Linked DNA regions of Lichenibacterium dinghuense. The protein of the gene in region 2 binds, or shares a complex with, the protein of the main gene of each other region. Links are inferred from orthologs where the notes say so. Each region holds a gene or a part of one and is shown on either strand. Other genes may lie near its edges.

Region 1 (6,008 bases), 310 kb from region 2 along the record:
GAGGAGCCGTCGAGCGGGTCGAAGGCGACGAGCAGCCTGCCGTCGGGATCGACCGGCACGGGGTGTTCGTCCTCCTCGGAGGCCACGGCCGCCACGGGGGCGCGGCGGCAGGCCTCGATCAGCAGGCGGTCGGTCAGCTCGTCGAGCGCCTTCTGGGTCTCGCCCTGGACGTTCTCGGTCACCGCGGCGCCGAGGTCCTGTTCGAGGTTGCCCTGCGCCACCAGGGCAGAGATGCCGCGGCAGGCGTCGGCCAGCGCTTCCACGGTCGCGGCGACGTCGCGCCGCCCCGCGTCGGCCCCGGCCCAGCGGGAAAGGTAGTCGGCGAGAAGTTCGGCGGCCATGGCGTGCCCTCGTGTCCGTGTCGTGGTTGCACCCACCGGGTTACCACGAGACGGGGCGCGGTGGCAGGCGGCGCCGATGCGGGCCCGGCGGCTCGGCCCTGGACCCCGCGGCGCTTTTTCACGACAGTCGCGCCGCGCCCGGCCCGCCACGACGGCCGGGGACCGCGGGAGGAACCATGCCGAACCACCTCGTCGCCGGCCTCAGGGCCCGGGCGCCCCACCCCGACCGCCGCGCGATCGAGACGGCCGCGGGCCGCGTGCTGTCCTACCGCGACCTCGACGCGCTGTCGGGCCGGATCGCGCGGGCGCTGGGGGCGCTCGGGGTGAGGCCGGGAGACCGCGTCGCCGCCCAGGTCGAGAAGAGCGTGGAAGCGCTGGCGCTCTACCTCGCGACCGTGCGGGCCGGGGCCGTCTACCTGCCGCTCAACATGGCCTACACGCCGGGCGAGCTCGGCTATTTCGCGTCCGACGCGGCGCCGCGCCTGCTCGTGGTCGACCCGGCCCGCCGGGTCACGCTCGCCGGCCTCGCGGGCGGCGAGGCCGGCACGCGGATCGAGACCCTGGGCGCGGCCGGCGACGGCACCCTCATGGCGCTGGCCGCGGGCGAGCCGCCGGACTTCGCCGACGCGGAGCGCGGGCCGGGCGACCTCGCCGCGATCCTGTACACGTCGGGCACGACGGGGCGCTCGAAGGGCGCCATGCTGACCCACGACAACCTGCTGTCGAACGCGCTGACCCTGGCGGAGCTGTGGCGCTTCACGGCCGAGGACGTGCTGCTCCACGCCCTGCCGGTGTTCCACACGCACGGGCTCTTCGTCGCCACCAACACGCTGCTGGCGGCCGGCGGCGCGATCCTGTTCCTGCCGCGCTTCGATCCCGCCGAGGTGCTGCGCCTGCTGCCGCGCGCGACCGCCATGATGGGCGTGCCGACCTTCTACACGCGCCTGCTCGCCGAGCCGGGCCTCGAGGCGGCGGCGCGGAGGCTGCGGCTCGTGGTGTCGGGCTCCGCGCCGCTGCTCGCCGACACGCACGCGGCCTTCCGGGCGCGCACCGGCCACGCGATCCTCGAGCGCTACGGCATGACCGAGACCAACATGACGACCTCCAACCCCTACGACGGCCCGCGCGTGCCGGGGCGCGTCGGGCCGCCGCTGCCGGGCGTGGAGGTGCGGGTGGTCGACCCGGCCAGCGGAGGCCCGCTGGGCCTCGGGGAAACCGGCATGGTCGAGATCCGCGGCCCCAATGTCTTCGCGGGCTACTGGCGCAACCCCGAGAAGACCGCGGCCGAGTTCACGGCCGACGGCTGGTTCGTGTCGGGCGACCTCGGGCAGTTCGACGGGACGGGCTCGCTCGCCATCGTGGGCCGGGCCAAGGACCTCGTCATCACGGGCGGCTACAACGTCTACCCGAAGGAGGTCGAGGAAGCCATCGACGCCCTGCCGGGCGTGGTCGAGAGCGCCGTCATCGGCCTGCCGGACGCCGACCTCGGCGAGGCCGTCACCGCCGTGGTGGTGCGGGCCCGCGAGGGCGGACCCGACGCCGAAGCCGTGCTCGGCGCGCTCGCCGGCCGGCTCGCCCGCTTCAAGCAGCCGCGGCGCGTCGTCTTCGTCGACGAGCTCCCGCGCAACGCCATGGGCAAGGTGCAGAAGGCTGCGCTGCGCGCGCACTTCACCCCTTGAATGCAATCCAGAGCACGCTTTTTACCCGATCGGACTTGAACGGGACAGCGGTTCGGATTAATCTCATGGGATCGATATTACGGCCGGACGAATTGGCTTCGTGCGCTCCATCACGGCGCACCGCTGACGACTTCTCTCCTCAAATCGGTACCACCCGCCGTCCAGTCCCGCATCGCTGGAATGGACGGCAAATCCTGATTTCAGGAAAGGACAGACATCATGGCGACCGGCACTGTGAAGTGGTTCAACGCGACCAAGGGCTTCGGCTTCATCCAGCCCGACGACGGCAAGCAGGACGTGTTCGTCCACATCTCCGCCGTGGAGCGCGCGGGACTGTCGAGCCTCAACGAAGGACAGAAGATCACCTACGAGCTCGTCGCCGACCGGCGCTCGGGCAAGATGGCGGCCGACAACCTCAAGGCTGAGTGATCCCCCTCACGGGGTCAATCCCATCCAACATCGAAGGGCCGGACGTGTTCCGGCCCTTTCCGCGTTCCCGTCCCGAGCCCCTTCCGCGCGGGGCGGGATCGGCCTAAAGGTTCGGCTTCTGTTCCCGTCCCGCGCGCGGGACGGCCCCGCCCGGGGCCGGTCCCCCAGGAGCCGCCCTTGGCCGAACCCACCTCCGCCCAGCCGGCATCCGTTCCCTCGGTGCACGCGCCTTCGGCCCCCGCGCCGCGCCCCGGCGGCATCGCCGATCGCGCCCGGGCCCAGATCGCGGCGCCCTATCTCGACGGCCTCAACGCCGAGCAGCGCCGCGCGGTGGAGACGCTCGACGGCCCCGTGCTGGTGCTGGCGGGCGCCGGCACGGGCAAGACGCGCGTGCTCACGACGCGCATCGCGCACCTGCTCGCGACGGGCCGCGCGCGGCCGCACGAGATCCTCGCCGTCACCTTCACGAACAAGGCGGCGCGCGAGATGAAGGAGCGCATCGGCAGGCTCGTCGGCCCGGCCGGCGAGGGCATGCCCTGGCTCGGCACCTTCCACGCCATCTCGACCAAGATCCTGCGCCGCCACGCCGAGCTCGTCGGTCTGAAGAGCGGCTTCACCATCCTCGACACCGACGACCAGATCCGCCTGCTGAAGCAGGTGCTGCAGGCCGCCAACGTCGACGACAAGCGCTGGCCGGCGCGCGGCCTCGCCCACCAGATCGACGCCTGGAAGAACCGCGGCCTCGACCCCGCCCGTGTGCCGCCCGGCGAGGCCGGCGCCTTCGCGGGCGGCAAGGGCGGCACGCTCTACGCCGCCTACCAGGCGCGGCTGAAGACGCTGAACGCGACCGACTTCGGCGACCTCCTGCTCGAATGCCTGCGCCTGTTCCGCGAGAACCCGGACGTGCTGGAGCGCTACCAGTCGTGGTTCCGCTACATGCTGGTCGACGAGTACCAGGACACCAACGTGGTCCAGTACTTGTGGCTGCGCATGCTGGCGCAGGGGCGCCACAACCTGTGCTGCGTCGGCGACGACGACCAGTCGATCTACGGCTGGCGCGGCGCCGAGGTCGACAACATCCTGCGCTTCGAGCACGACTTCCCCGGCGCCGCCGTGGTGAAGCTGGAAAACAACTACCGCTCGACCGGCCACATCCTCGGCGCCGCCTCGGGGCTGATCGCCCGCAACGAGGACCGGCTCGGCAAGACCCTCTACACCGAGGGCGAGGCCGGCGCGAAGCCCGTCGTCTCCGGCGTGTGGGATTCGGAGGAGGAGGCGCGGCAGGTCGGCGAGGAGATCGAGCAGCTCCACCGGCAGAAGCACTCGCTCGATGGGATCGCGGTCCTCGTGCGTGCCTCGTTCCAGATGCGCGAGTTCGAGGAGCGCTTCATCACCTTGGGGCTCCCGTATCGCGTGATCGGCGGCCCGCGCTTCTACGAGCGGCTGGAGATCCGCGACGCGCTGGCCTACCTGCGCTGCGTCGCCCAGCCCGACGACGACCTCGCCTTCGAGCGCATCGTCAACACGCCGAAGCGCGGCCTCGGCGACTCGACGGTCGGCGTGCTGCGCGCCTTCGGCCGCGACCGCGACCTGCCGCTGATGGCCTCGGCCGCCATGATGGTCGAGACCGACGAGCTGAAGCCCAAGCAGCGCCAGACCCTGCGGGCGCTGGTGTCGGACTTCGCGCGCTGGCGGGCCGCCCTGGGCTCGGTGCCGCATTCCGAGCTCGCCGAGCGCATCCTGGAGGAGTCGGGCTACACCGACTTCTGGCAGAAGGACCGCTCCGCCGAGGCCGCGGGGCGCCTCGAAAACCTCAAGGAGCTCGTGCGCTCCATGGAGGAGTTCCCCGACCTCGTGTCCTTCCTGGAGCATATCTCGCTCGTGATGGACGCGGAGAACGCCGGGACGGAGGAGCGCGTCTCCATCATGACGCTGCACGGCGCCAAGGGGCTGGAGTTCGACACGGTGTTCCTGCCGGGCTGGGAGGAGGGGTTGTTCCCGCACCAGCGCTCGCTCGACGACAACGGCCGCGCGGGCCTCGAAGAGGAGCGGCGCCTCGCCTACGTGGGGATCACCCGCGCCAAGCGCCGCGCCTTCATCTACTTCGCCACCAACCGCCGCATCCACGGCCTGTGGCAGACCACGATCCCGTCGCGCTTCCTCGACGAACTGCCCGAGGCTCACGTCGAGGTCGCCGAGGCGGCGCGCGAGAAGCGGTCGGGCTACGGGCCGTCGCGCTTCGACACCGTGCAGGCCTTCGGCGCCTCCACCTACGCGACGCCGGGGTGGCAGCGGGCGCAGCGCCAGGGCGCCGGCGCGACCTCGGGCACGGCGCGCCTGCCGGGGGTGATCGAGGGCGAACTGATCGCGAAGTCGACCCAGACGGCGCATTTCACCGTCGGCGCGCGCGTGATGCACCAGAAGTTCGGGCCAGGCGCGGTGGCGGCGGTCGACGGCAACAAGCTCACGGTGGACTTCGACCGCGCCGGGCGAAAGATGGTGCTGGAGAGTTTCGTGCAGGCGGCGTGAGCCGACGTCAGCTCCGGCCGCCGCCGAGCATCAGGGCGAGCAGGTCGGATCGCTCATCGTCGGGCGCGGCAGCGAACGAGGTGCTGGCCTGTTCGGCGCGACCGATGGCCGCAAGGGCATCCTCGTGTTGAAGCCTCACCGCTGGATCGTAGTCCGCGGCATGCCGTGAAGCTTGAAGTAGAACGAAAGCGCCGGCGAACCTGCGGAGGCCGGGGTCGAACGAGGTGCGCCTGAGTTGCCTCTGCAGCGTCGGAGCAAGACTGCTCCGGGCTGCATCCTCGCAGACACGCTTCATGCGGCCGTGGTCGAAGGATCGGTACAGGATGGCATGACCCGCCTGAGCGCGCTTGTGCGCGCCGAAGAACCGATCAGCCCCAGCCTCAAGCACAGTATGAAACAGGGCGTAGTAGGCTGTCGAGATCGAGCGACGGACCATTGCATCGTTCGGCGGTCCGACCTGCGACGAGGCGAGCAGCCTAGCGACGTCGAGCAACTCACTCGGCCGCGGCACTGCGCGCGAACGTCCAAGTTCCATCAGATTTGATTCGCACGAATGGAAAGTGCTCGTCCTCTCTCGCGTCGAGATCGTCGATTATGGCAGTGGTGATCTCTGCCTGAAGAGCAGAAGCGCGGCGCCAATCGGCTTCCGTGTGAAATGTGATCGTGAAGTGGTATGCTCCCTTGCCCTCGAAATCCGGACCCGCTTCGGCGTCCAGACGCTCGAATGCGTCGCCGATCACGCGCCGGATGGCCGTGATCCCGAGGGCTCTCAACTCGTCGCGCTTGAGGTATGCCATGGGCGGGAGCGTCGCGCGCTTCCCGCCCGGCGTCAACGCCGCCTCAGGCCGCGCGCAGGCCGACCAGCGCGGGGCGCGGGCGCCACAGCGCCACGAGCGCGCCGAAGGCGAGGCCCGTCAGCGTCGTCGACAGCGGCAGGCCGAGGCCGAGGCCGCCGTGGCTCGCGAGCCAGTCGCCCACGTTGGTGCCGGCCGTGCGGACCGACACCACCGCCAGCCAGTAGGCGGCCTTG
Region 2 (8,123 bases):
TTATTTCCATAAAGCGGAGCTAGCAGCAGAGATAACATTTCTGCCTCTGCAACGTTAAATTTTATTCTCTCTGGAATATATCCGAGCTGGAGTTCCCTCTCTGATAAAGAGGACCGTACTCGACGCAGAAAAAAAACCTAAATTCGACAGACCATTTTCTGTTTGCCGTCCATATACCTCCCCGAATACCGCCCAGCAATTATCAATTTCCGACTGCAATCCGTCCAACCATTCGTTTAATCTCAAATAGTCTGAAACAGACAAAGGGTTTGCGTCGATGAATATCGCAAAAGGATCATCATGGGTCCTTGTGATATTCTTTATACTGGCGTGCACTCTCCATTCCTGCCGTGAAATCGGACTTTCAACAGGATGGACAAGAGCACGAAGTGGAGGGGCTCGACTCGCTTGCAGCTGCGCATAATCGGCTATCCGGAGCATAGCCATTAGAAACACGATATGCGTTCTATTGAAATCCCGTAGATCGAACTTAGCCTCGATGTACTTAAAATGTTTTCTCAAGGGATCGCCGTGGCTCCTTGCTATGAGACCGACCAGATCACACTCTTCAGTCTTGAAGCCAGCCATAAGGTTGGGTAGACCCAAAGTGACATCTAGCCCGAGCGCAAGATCGTGAGCAAGCCGTGGATGATTGCGGCGCAGAAACTCGCCTATCAATCTGCGATGTCTGTCTGTATATTCATTGATATTGCCCGGAAGTTCGTTCACGCCCTTCGTGTCTCCAAAAATTCCTTCAAGATTTTTCTGATTGAACCGTTTAGCTTCTTCGAAGAAGCTATTCCAAAGCGAAGGCCAGCTTACATTATCTAGAGCTGTTTCCGTCCGGTTTGATTCGGGACGGTGTAGCGGTTTCGGTCGGGTTGTGATTCGGTGAGGGCTACCTTTGCGGGATGCCCCTGATGCCAAGAGCCCTGTCTGCGGACCTACGCGAGCGTGTTCTGGCCGCTATTGAGGCGGGCTCCTCCTGCCGCCAGGCGGCCGAGCGTTTCGGTGTCGGGATCGCGACGGCGATCCGCTGGCAAGCCCGCTTCCGGGCCGAAGGCGTGGTCGCGGCCAAGCCGATGGGCGGAGACCAGCGCTCCCGCAACATCGAGGCCCACGCGGAGATGATCCTGCAGGCGTGCGAGGCGGAGCCGCAGGCGTACCTGCGCGAGCTGCGTGAAAGCTTGCGCGAGAAGGGTGTCAGCACGAGCACGAGCGGGCTGCACCGCTTCTTCGCGCGCCACAAGATCAGCCGTAAAAAAGGGATCTGCACGCCGCCGAGCAAAGCCGTCCCGACGTGATGAAGGCGCGCGAGGACTGGTTCGAGGGTCAACTCGACGTGGACCCCGAGCGGGTCGTCTTTCTCGATGAGACAGCGGCGGCCACCAACATGACCCGCCGCCATGGCCGGGCCAGGCGTGGCGAGCGCTGCCGCATCGCGGTGCCGCACGGGCACTACAAGACCACCACGGTCACGGCGGCCCTGCGGGAAGCGGTCCCTTTGCGATCGAACTGATGGACGGCGCCACAAACGGGGCGCGGTTTCTGGCCTACGTCACCGACATCCTCATCCCGGCTCTCAGGCCCGGCGACACGGTCGTGATGGACAACCTAAGCGCTCACAAGGTGAAAGGCGTGCGGGAGGCCATCGAAACAGCGGGGGCTCGCTTGCTCTACCTTCCGGCATACAGCCCTGACTTCAATCCCATCGAGAACGCCTTCGCCAAGCTGAAGGCCTTGCTTCGCACAGCGGCGGCCCGCACCGTCACGGATCTGCGCGTCGCCATCCGGAAAGCCTTCACCCGCTTCACCCCTGACGAGTGCCGTAACTACCTCGCCGCGGCTGGCTACGATGCCTACGACCCCACCTGATCGGAAATAGCTCTAACGTGCTGTAGACCCGTGAATGATTATGATCAATCAATCTTGTAAAATGGGTTTCTGTTAAATGCATACCTGCGTCATGACAAAAGCACGCCAGCAGGAAATATGACAAATCCCGCGCAGACAATATTCTTTGAGCCGTCGATGACGCAAACTCGATTCCAGTTTTGAAGACGTCAAGGCTATGCGCCGCAGAATGATCAGTGTAGTGTTTGAAAAATGGTGTATTGGAGTGCTGAAACCATTCGTAGAATCTATTCAAAGCAGGCATGGTGATTGGAACGACACTTCCATCAGGCCGGAAGGTGTCGGCGACGTAATCTGGCAGCTGTTTTTCGATTGAGTGCGAACTTATCAAGTCGGTCTCCATCGATACGTTGTGGGAGCATGAGTATGTTTGCGATCGAACCGATACAAACGAAGCGTATTAGTCTATTATTCGCGAACCTTGATCTGCGTCCGGCATTCACAGGACGAGTCTCAATGAAATCTAAGAGTCACCTCCGCCCCCGCCCCTTCCGCCAGTTGCTCACCCCCGGGTCGGGCCGCTCCGGCCGAACGTAGGTCTCGCCCCCGGCCGGCGCCTCCTCGCGCCCCGGCCCCATCTCGTCGAGCCTGGGTTTACGCGCTCGTCCCTCGGCGCCCCGCGCCGGCCCGGCCTCGCCGCCCCCGAAGTTGTGCGGCCCCATGTCGGCGTCGCGCGGCTTGCGCGGCCCGCCCTGCGCGGCCGAGCGCGCCATCGCGGCCCCGCGCGCGGTCCCCGACGGCACCGACCCCGGCCGCCCCGCTGTCGAGCGGCCCGTGCCGGCCGGCAGGTTCGCGGCGGCGCCGAAGGTGCGCTCGCCCGCGTAGCGGCCCGCCTCGCGCTCGACGTCGGCCTGGCGCGCCATCGGGTCGGCCCCGATGGCGAGGTCGGTCGCCTCCAGGCGCTTCAGCTCGTCGCGCAGCCGCGCCGCCTCCTCGAACTCGAGGTTCGCCGCCGCGGCGCGCATGCGCTTCTCGATGTCGGCGATGGCGGCCTTGAGGTTGTGGCCCATCAGGGCCTCGGGCGCGGCGAGGCCGGTGTCGACCGTGACGTGGTCGGCCTCGTAGACGCTCTGCAGGATGTCGGCGATGCCGCGCTTGATGGTGGCGGGGGTGATGCCGTTGGCGGCGTTGTAGGCCTCCTGCTTCTCGCGGCGGCGCACCGTCTCGGCCATGGCGCGGTCCATCGAGCCGGTGACGTTGTCGGCGTAGAGCACCACCTTGCCCTCGACGTTGCGGGCCGCGCGGCCGATCGTCTGGATCAGCGACGTCTCGGAGCGGAGGAACCCCTCCTTGTCGGCGTCGAGGATGCCCACGAAGGCGCATTCCGGGATGTCGAGGCCCTCGCGTAAAAGGTTGATGCCCACCAGCACGTCGAAGGTGCCGAGGCGCAGGTCGCGGATGATCTCGATGCGCTCGATCGTGTCGATGTCCGAGTGCATGTAGCGCACCTTCACGTTGTTGTCGTGGAGGTACTCGGTCAGGTCCTCGGCCATGCGCTTGGTCAGCACGGTGACGAGCGAGCGGTAGCCCTTGGCGGCCGTGTCGCGGATCTCGCCCAGCACGTCGTCGACTTGGCTGCGGGCGGGGCGCACCTCGACCGGCGGGTCGATGAGCCCCGTGGGGCGGATCACCTGCTCGACGAAGACGCCCTGCGCGCGCTCGATCTCCCACGGGCCCGGCGTCGCCGACACGTGCACGGTCTGCGGCCGCATCGCGTCCCATTCCTCGAAGCGCAGGGGGCGGTTGTCGAGGCAGGAGGGCAGGCGGAAGCCGTATTCGGCCAGCGTCGCCTTGCGGCGGAAGTCGCCCTTGTACATGGCGCCGATCTGCGGGACCGTGACGTGGCTCTCGTCCGTGAACACGAGGGCGTTGTCGGGCAGGTATTCGAACAGGGTCGGCGGCGGCTCGCCCGGCTGGCGGCCGGTGAGGTAGCGCGAATAGTTCTCGATGCCCTGGCACACGCCGGTGGCCTCCAGCATCTCCAGGTCGAACAGCGTGCGCTGCTCCAGCCGCTGCGCTTCGAGCAGCCGCCCCTGCGCGAAGAGCTGGTCGAGCCGCTCCTTCAGCTCGGCCTTGATGGCCTTGATGCTCTGGATGAGGGTCGGCCGCGGGGTGACGTAGTGCGAGTTGGCGTAAACCTTGGCGAACTTCAGGTCGTTGGTCTTCTTGCCGGTGAGCGGGTCGAATTCCTGGATCGACTCCACCTCGTCGCCGAAGAAGTTGAAGCGCCAGCCGCGGTCCTCGTAGTGGGCCGGGAACATCTCCACCGTGTCGCCGCGGACGCGGAAGTTGCCGCGCGTGAAGTCCGGCGTGCGCTTGTACTGCAGCGCCACGAGGTCGGCGATGAGCTGGCGCTGGTCGATGCGGTCGCCGACGCTCACCGTGAACGTCATGGCCGTGTAGGTTTCGACCGAGCCGATGCCGTAGATGCAGGACACGGAGGCGACGATGATGACGTCGTCGCGCTCCAGCAGCGACCGGGTGGCGGCGTGGCGCATCCGGTCGATCTGCTCGTTGATGGTCGACTCCTTCTCGATGTAGGTGTCACTCCGCGGCACGTAGGCCTCGGGCTGGTAGTAGTCGTAGTAGGAGACGAAATATTCCACCGCGTTGTCGGGGAAGAAGCTCTTGAACTCGCCGTAGAGCTGCGCCGCCAGGGTCTTGTTGGGGGCGAGGATGAGGGCGGGGCGGCCCGTCTCGGCGATCACCTGCGCCATGGTGAAGGTCTTGCCAGAGCCGGTGACGCCGAGCAGCACCTGGTCGCGCTCGGTGTTCTTCACGCCGGCCACGAGCTCGCGGATCGCGGTGGGCTGGTCGCCCTTCGGCTCGTAGTCGCTGTGGATCCTGAAGCGGATGCCGCCCTCGCTCTTCTCCGGCCGGGCGGGGCGGTGCGGCACCCAGGGCCTGGCGCTGATGCGGGCGTCGCCGCTCTTCAGCAGCCGCTCCAGCACGTCGGCCGTGGCGGCCGCGCCGGTCACGCCGCGGGCGAGCTGGATCGTCCCGCCGCCGTCGGCCGGCGGCGCGGGCTCGAAGCGGGCCTGCGGGGCTTCGCCGAAGCCGCCGCGCGTGGGGTCCCGGTCCGCCACGGCGGCGGGGGAGCGCGGCTCGTTCAGGGCGGGGTTCAGCAGGGCGGCGAGGTGCTCGTCGAGCGGCACGAGGTCGGGCCGGCCGGCCTTGGGGGCCGCGCCGCGCCGGGGCTTCTTGGCCTCGGGCGCCGCCGCCGCGGCCTTGGGCCGGCCCGGCTTGCGGGCGGGAGCGTCGATCGTGTCGGCGTCGGCGGGCGTGCGGCTCTTCGGCATGCCGGCAATATGGGGTCGCGCGGGCGGGACGGGAAGCCGCGATCCGCCGCGCCCCGCCGGTCCCCGCTCACGGCACCGGCGCCACCCCGTCGGCCACGGGCCGCCCCCGCAGCCGCTCGCGCGCGAAGACCGCGAGGCCGGAGGCGATGATGATGGCCGAGCCCAGCACCACGCTCGGCCCCGGCACGTCGCCCCACACGGCGTAGCCCATCAGGGCCGCCCACACGATCGAGGCATATTGGAACGGCGCGAGCAGCGAGGCCGGCGCCAGCGCCAGCGCGCGGGTGATGCACACGAAGCAGCACATCGACACGGCGCCCACCAGGGTCATCAGGCCGAGGTCGAAGGCGCCGGGCGACACGAAGCCGGTGGGCAGCAGCGCCGCGCCGGCGAGGCCGGTGCCGAGGTACTGCCAGGCGGTGAGGGTGAGCCAGCCCGAGCGGCGCAGGCGGCGCGTCACCGTCACCGAACCCGCGAAGGCGGTGGCGCCGACGATCGCCACCAGCGCGGGCGCCGAGAAGGACGCGCCCGAGGGGCGCAGCGCCAGCACCACGCCCCCGAAGCCGACCGCCACCGCGGTCCAGCGGAAGGCGCCCACCGGCTCGCCGAGGAACAGCGCCGACAGCGCCGTGATGATCAGCGGCGCCGCGAGGTAGAAGCACATCACGTCGGCCAGCGGCAGGTCCCGCGTGGCGAAGTAGAAGGCGAAGCTGTCCACCAGCGCGCAGGCGATGCGCAGGGCGTGGGGGCGCCACTGGTCGCGGATGTCGAGCTCCGGCCGCCGCCACAGCACCAGCGGCACCAGCACGGCGCCGGCGCCGAGGCTGCGCAGCGCCAGGAGCTCCGGCACGCCGTAGGGCCCCACCAGCCACTTGCCGAGCGCGTCGTTGAGCGCGAACAGCAGCACGCCGAGCGAGTAGAGCGCGATGCCGCCGCCGGGACCGCTCAATGCTTCTCCGCCCGCATGGCCCGATCGGCGCCGCCCTCGGGCACCGGCATGAAGTTGCGCGACAGCGTGTGGTAGACCCCGTGCGGGTAGACGGCCTTCGACACCGCGTTGGCAAGCAGCGCGCAGACCATGATGGGGATCACGAGGCCGTGGTTCTCCGTCATCTCGTCGACGATGACGAAGGAGGTGATCGGCGCCTGCACGACGCCGGACAGGTAGCTCACCATGCCGAGGATGGTCAGCACGCCGATCGGCGTCATGGGCAGCAGCCCGTGCAGGTCCGCCGCGAGGCCGGCCCCCACCGCCAGCGAGGGCGCGAAGATGCCGCCCGGGATGCCGCTGATCGAGGACAGGACGGTGGCCAGGAACTTCATCGGCCCGAAGCTCGCCGGCACCGTCGACGTGCCGTGGAGAATGGCCTTGGCCTGCTCGTAGCCCGTGCCGAAGACGCTGTTCTCGGCCCCCAGGCCGCACAGCGCCACGCCGAGCCCGCACAGCGCCGCGAAGAGGATCGGCCGGGTCCGGATGGCCGCTCCCACGGCGCCGGGCAGGCCGCGGCCGACCTCGATCAGGGCGCGGCTGAAGAGCCCGCCGAAGAGCCCGCCCGCGACCGCGATGACCGGCACGGCCAGCCATTCGAAGCCGAACGGCATGGCGTCCGAGGTGCGGCCGAAATAGGTGTAGTCGCCGATGAGCGCGAGCGAGGTCAGGCCAGCGGCGATCACCGTGCCGAGGATCAGGCCGCTGGTGCGCTCCTCGAAGGAGCGGCTCATCTCCTCGATGCCGAAGATGATGCCGGCCAGGGGGGCGTTGAAGGCCGCGGCGATGCCGGCCGCCGAGCCGGCGATCAGCAGCCCCGGCTGGCGGTGCGGCGCGAGGCGCCCGAGCGCGTACATCACGGAGGCGCCGACCTGCACGGTGGGGCCCTCGCGCCCCGTCGAGGCGCCGCAGGCGAGGCCGAGGATCAGCAGCAGGATCTTGCCCGCCGCGACCTGCAGGCTCACCAACGGCTGGCGCCGGACGGGGTCGGCCGTCTGGTGCGCCGCGATGACCTGCGGGATGCCGCTGCCGCCCGAGGTGGGAAAGTAGCGCCGCGCGAGCCAGGCCGACAGCGCGAAGCCGAGCGGCGTCACGACGAAGGGCGCGGCGGGAGACCGGTCCACCACGGCGGCGAACAGCGACTGCGCGCGGTCGGCCAGCAGCGCCATGGCGACCGCGAGCCCGCCCACCGCGAGGCCGCCGAAGAGGTAGATGGCACGCCGCCGGATGCGGGGCCACCAGATGCGAAAGGCGCGGAGGCGGAGGCTGCGCCGGAGCGTGCGGTGGCGTGGGGACGACGACATGCGCCCCGTATCGGGGATTCGCCCGGGCGCCACAACACCGGAAGGCGTCAGGGCAGGGCGGCGAGCTTGGATTCGACGAGGGCGACGAACCGGATGGCTTCGTCGACAGCCTCTCGCGCTTCGTCAGGCGTCGCCCGCATCCTGTCTCCGACACCGTAGTCCGCCACAGCCTTGAACTCGTAGGCTCTGGACAGGAACACACGCAGGGTCGGCCCGAAACTCTCGTCGTTCCGGACCAAGCGGGCGAACTCGGTGTGGACGCCGTTGTGCGTCTTCAGCACGCGGCTTGTCCTGTCGAAGATCAAGGCTTGAGCCGCATGGAAGGCGGCCAAGTATGCCGTGCGCGCCGCCGCCTCCACGAAGTTCGAACGCAGCATGGCCTCCGCCTCCGCCGCCATGCGGTGGGCGTTGGCGAGGAAATCAGCCGCTTCAGGCGTCACAGGAGCACCCCATCCTTGCGGACCTCCCACATCAGCGGGATCCGTTCTTGGTAGGTTTCAGCTGGGAAGGCCTTGATGTCCAGGAACTGTCCCGTCTCCTCCATCACGACGAAGCGCAGCAGGCCGAGCCGCCGGCGCTCCGCGGCGCGATCGGCCAGCGTCCTCAGGAACACAGCCA

Evidence for each region. The genes of interacting proteins can lie anywhere in the genome.
Region 1: the proteins of uvrB (region 2) and L7N97_RS05350 are in contact, whole or in part, in a crystal structure (PDB 7EGT), measured with the Thermus thermophilus proteins. The link is inferred for Lichenibacterium dinghuense from one-to-one orthologs. Residues at the interface, in WP_096411307.1 of Thermus thermophilus: Glu23, Leu25, Arg26, Asp27, Gly28, Glu29, Arg30, Phe31, Arg55, Glu326, Asp327, Phe328, Glu379, Ser382, Gln383, His398, Gly400, Arg401; in WP_096412145.1 of Thermus thermophilus: His654, Arg656, Phe657, Gln666, Asp668, Glu669, Lys680, Arg681, Leu682, Ser683, Lys685, Tyr686, Ala687.

Annotation. Positions count from the first base shown.
Region 1 is NZ_JAJLMN010000001.1:1,106,551-1,112,558, reverse strand. The notes cover bases 2,302-5,302. They hold L7N97_RS05350 (ATP-dependent helicase), read left to right. Parts: upstream 2,302-2,626; coding sequence 2,627-4,978; downstream 4,979-5,302. Other genes in these bases: L7N97_RS05345 (hypothetical protein), read right to left, coding at 4,986-5,302; L7N97_RS05355 (cold-shock protein), read left to right, coding at 2,302-2,449. In the rest of the region: L7N97_RS05365 (class 1 fructose-bisphosphatase), read right to left, coding at 1-341; L7N97_RS05360 (malonate--CoA ligase), read left to right, coding at 518-2,020; more of L7N97_RS05355, read left to right, coding at 2,240-2,301; more of L7N97_RS05345, read right to left, coding at 5,303-5,471; L7N97_RS05340 (hypothetical protein), read right to left, coding at 5,473-5,775; L7N97_RS05335 (COG4705 family protein), read right to left, coding at 5,819-6,008. UniProt on the Escherichia coli protein: A helicase with DNA-dependent ATPase activity. Unwinds DNA duplexes with 3'-5' polarity. Translocates on single-stranded DNA with 3'-5' polarity. Initiates unwinding more efficiently from a nicked substrate than double-stranded DNA.
Region 2 is NZ_JAJLMN010000001.1:795,358-803,480, reverse strand. Bases 2,185-5,563 are described here. They hold uvrB (excinuclease ABC subunit UvrB), read right to left. Parts: upstream 5,214-5,563; coding sequence 2,385-5,213; downstream 2,185-2,384. Other genes in these bases: L7N97_RS03770 (DMT family transporter), read right to left, coding at 5,281-5,563. Outside these bases: L7N97_RS03790 (ATP-binding protein), read right to left, coding at 1-38; L7N97_RS03785 (HD domain-containing protein), read right to left, coding at 55-927; L7N97_RS30485 (HD domain-containing protein), read right to left, coding at 1,811-2,158; more of L7N97_RS03770, read right to left, coding at 5,564-6,162; L7N97_RS03765 (chloride channel protein), read right to left, coding at 6,159-7,505; L7N97_RS03760 (HEPN domain-containing protein), read right to left, coding at 7,553-7,945; L7N97_RS03755 (nucleotidyltransferase domain-containing protein), read right to left, coding at 7,942-8,123. UniProt on the Escherichia coli protein: The UvrABC repair system catalyzes the recognition and processing of DNA lesions. A damage recognition complex composed of 2 UvrA and 2 UvrB subunits scans DNA for abnormalities.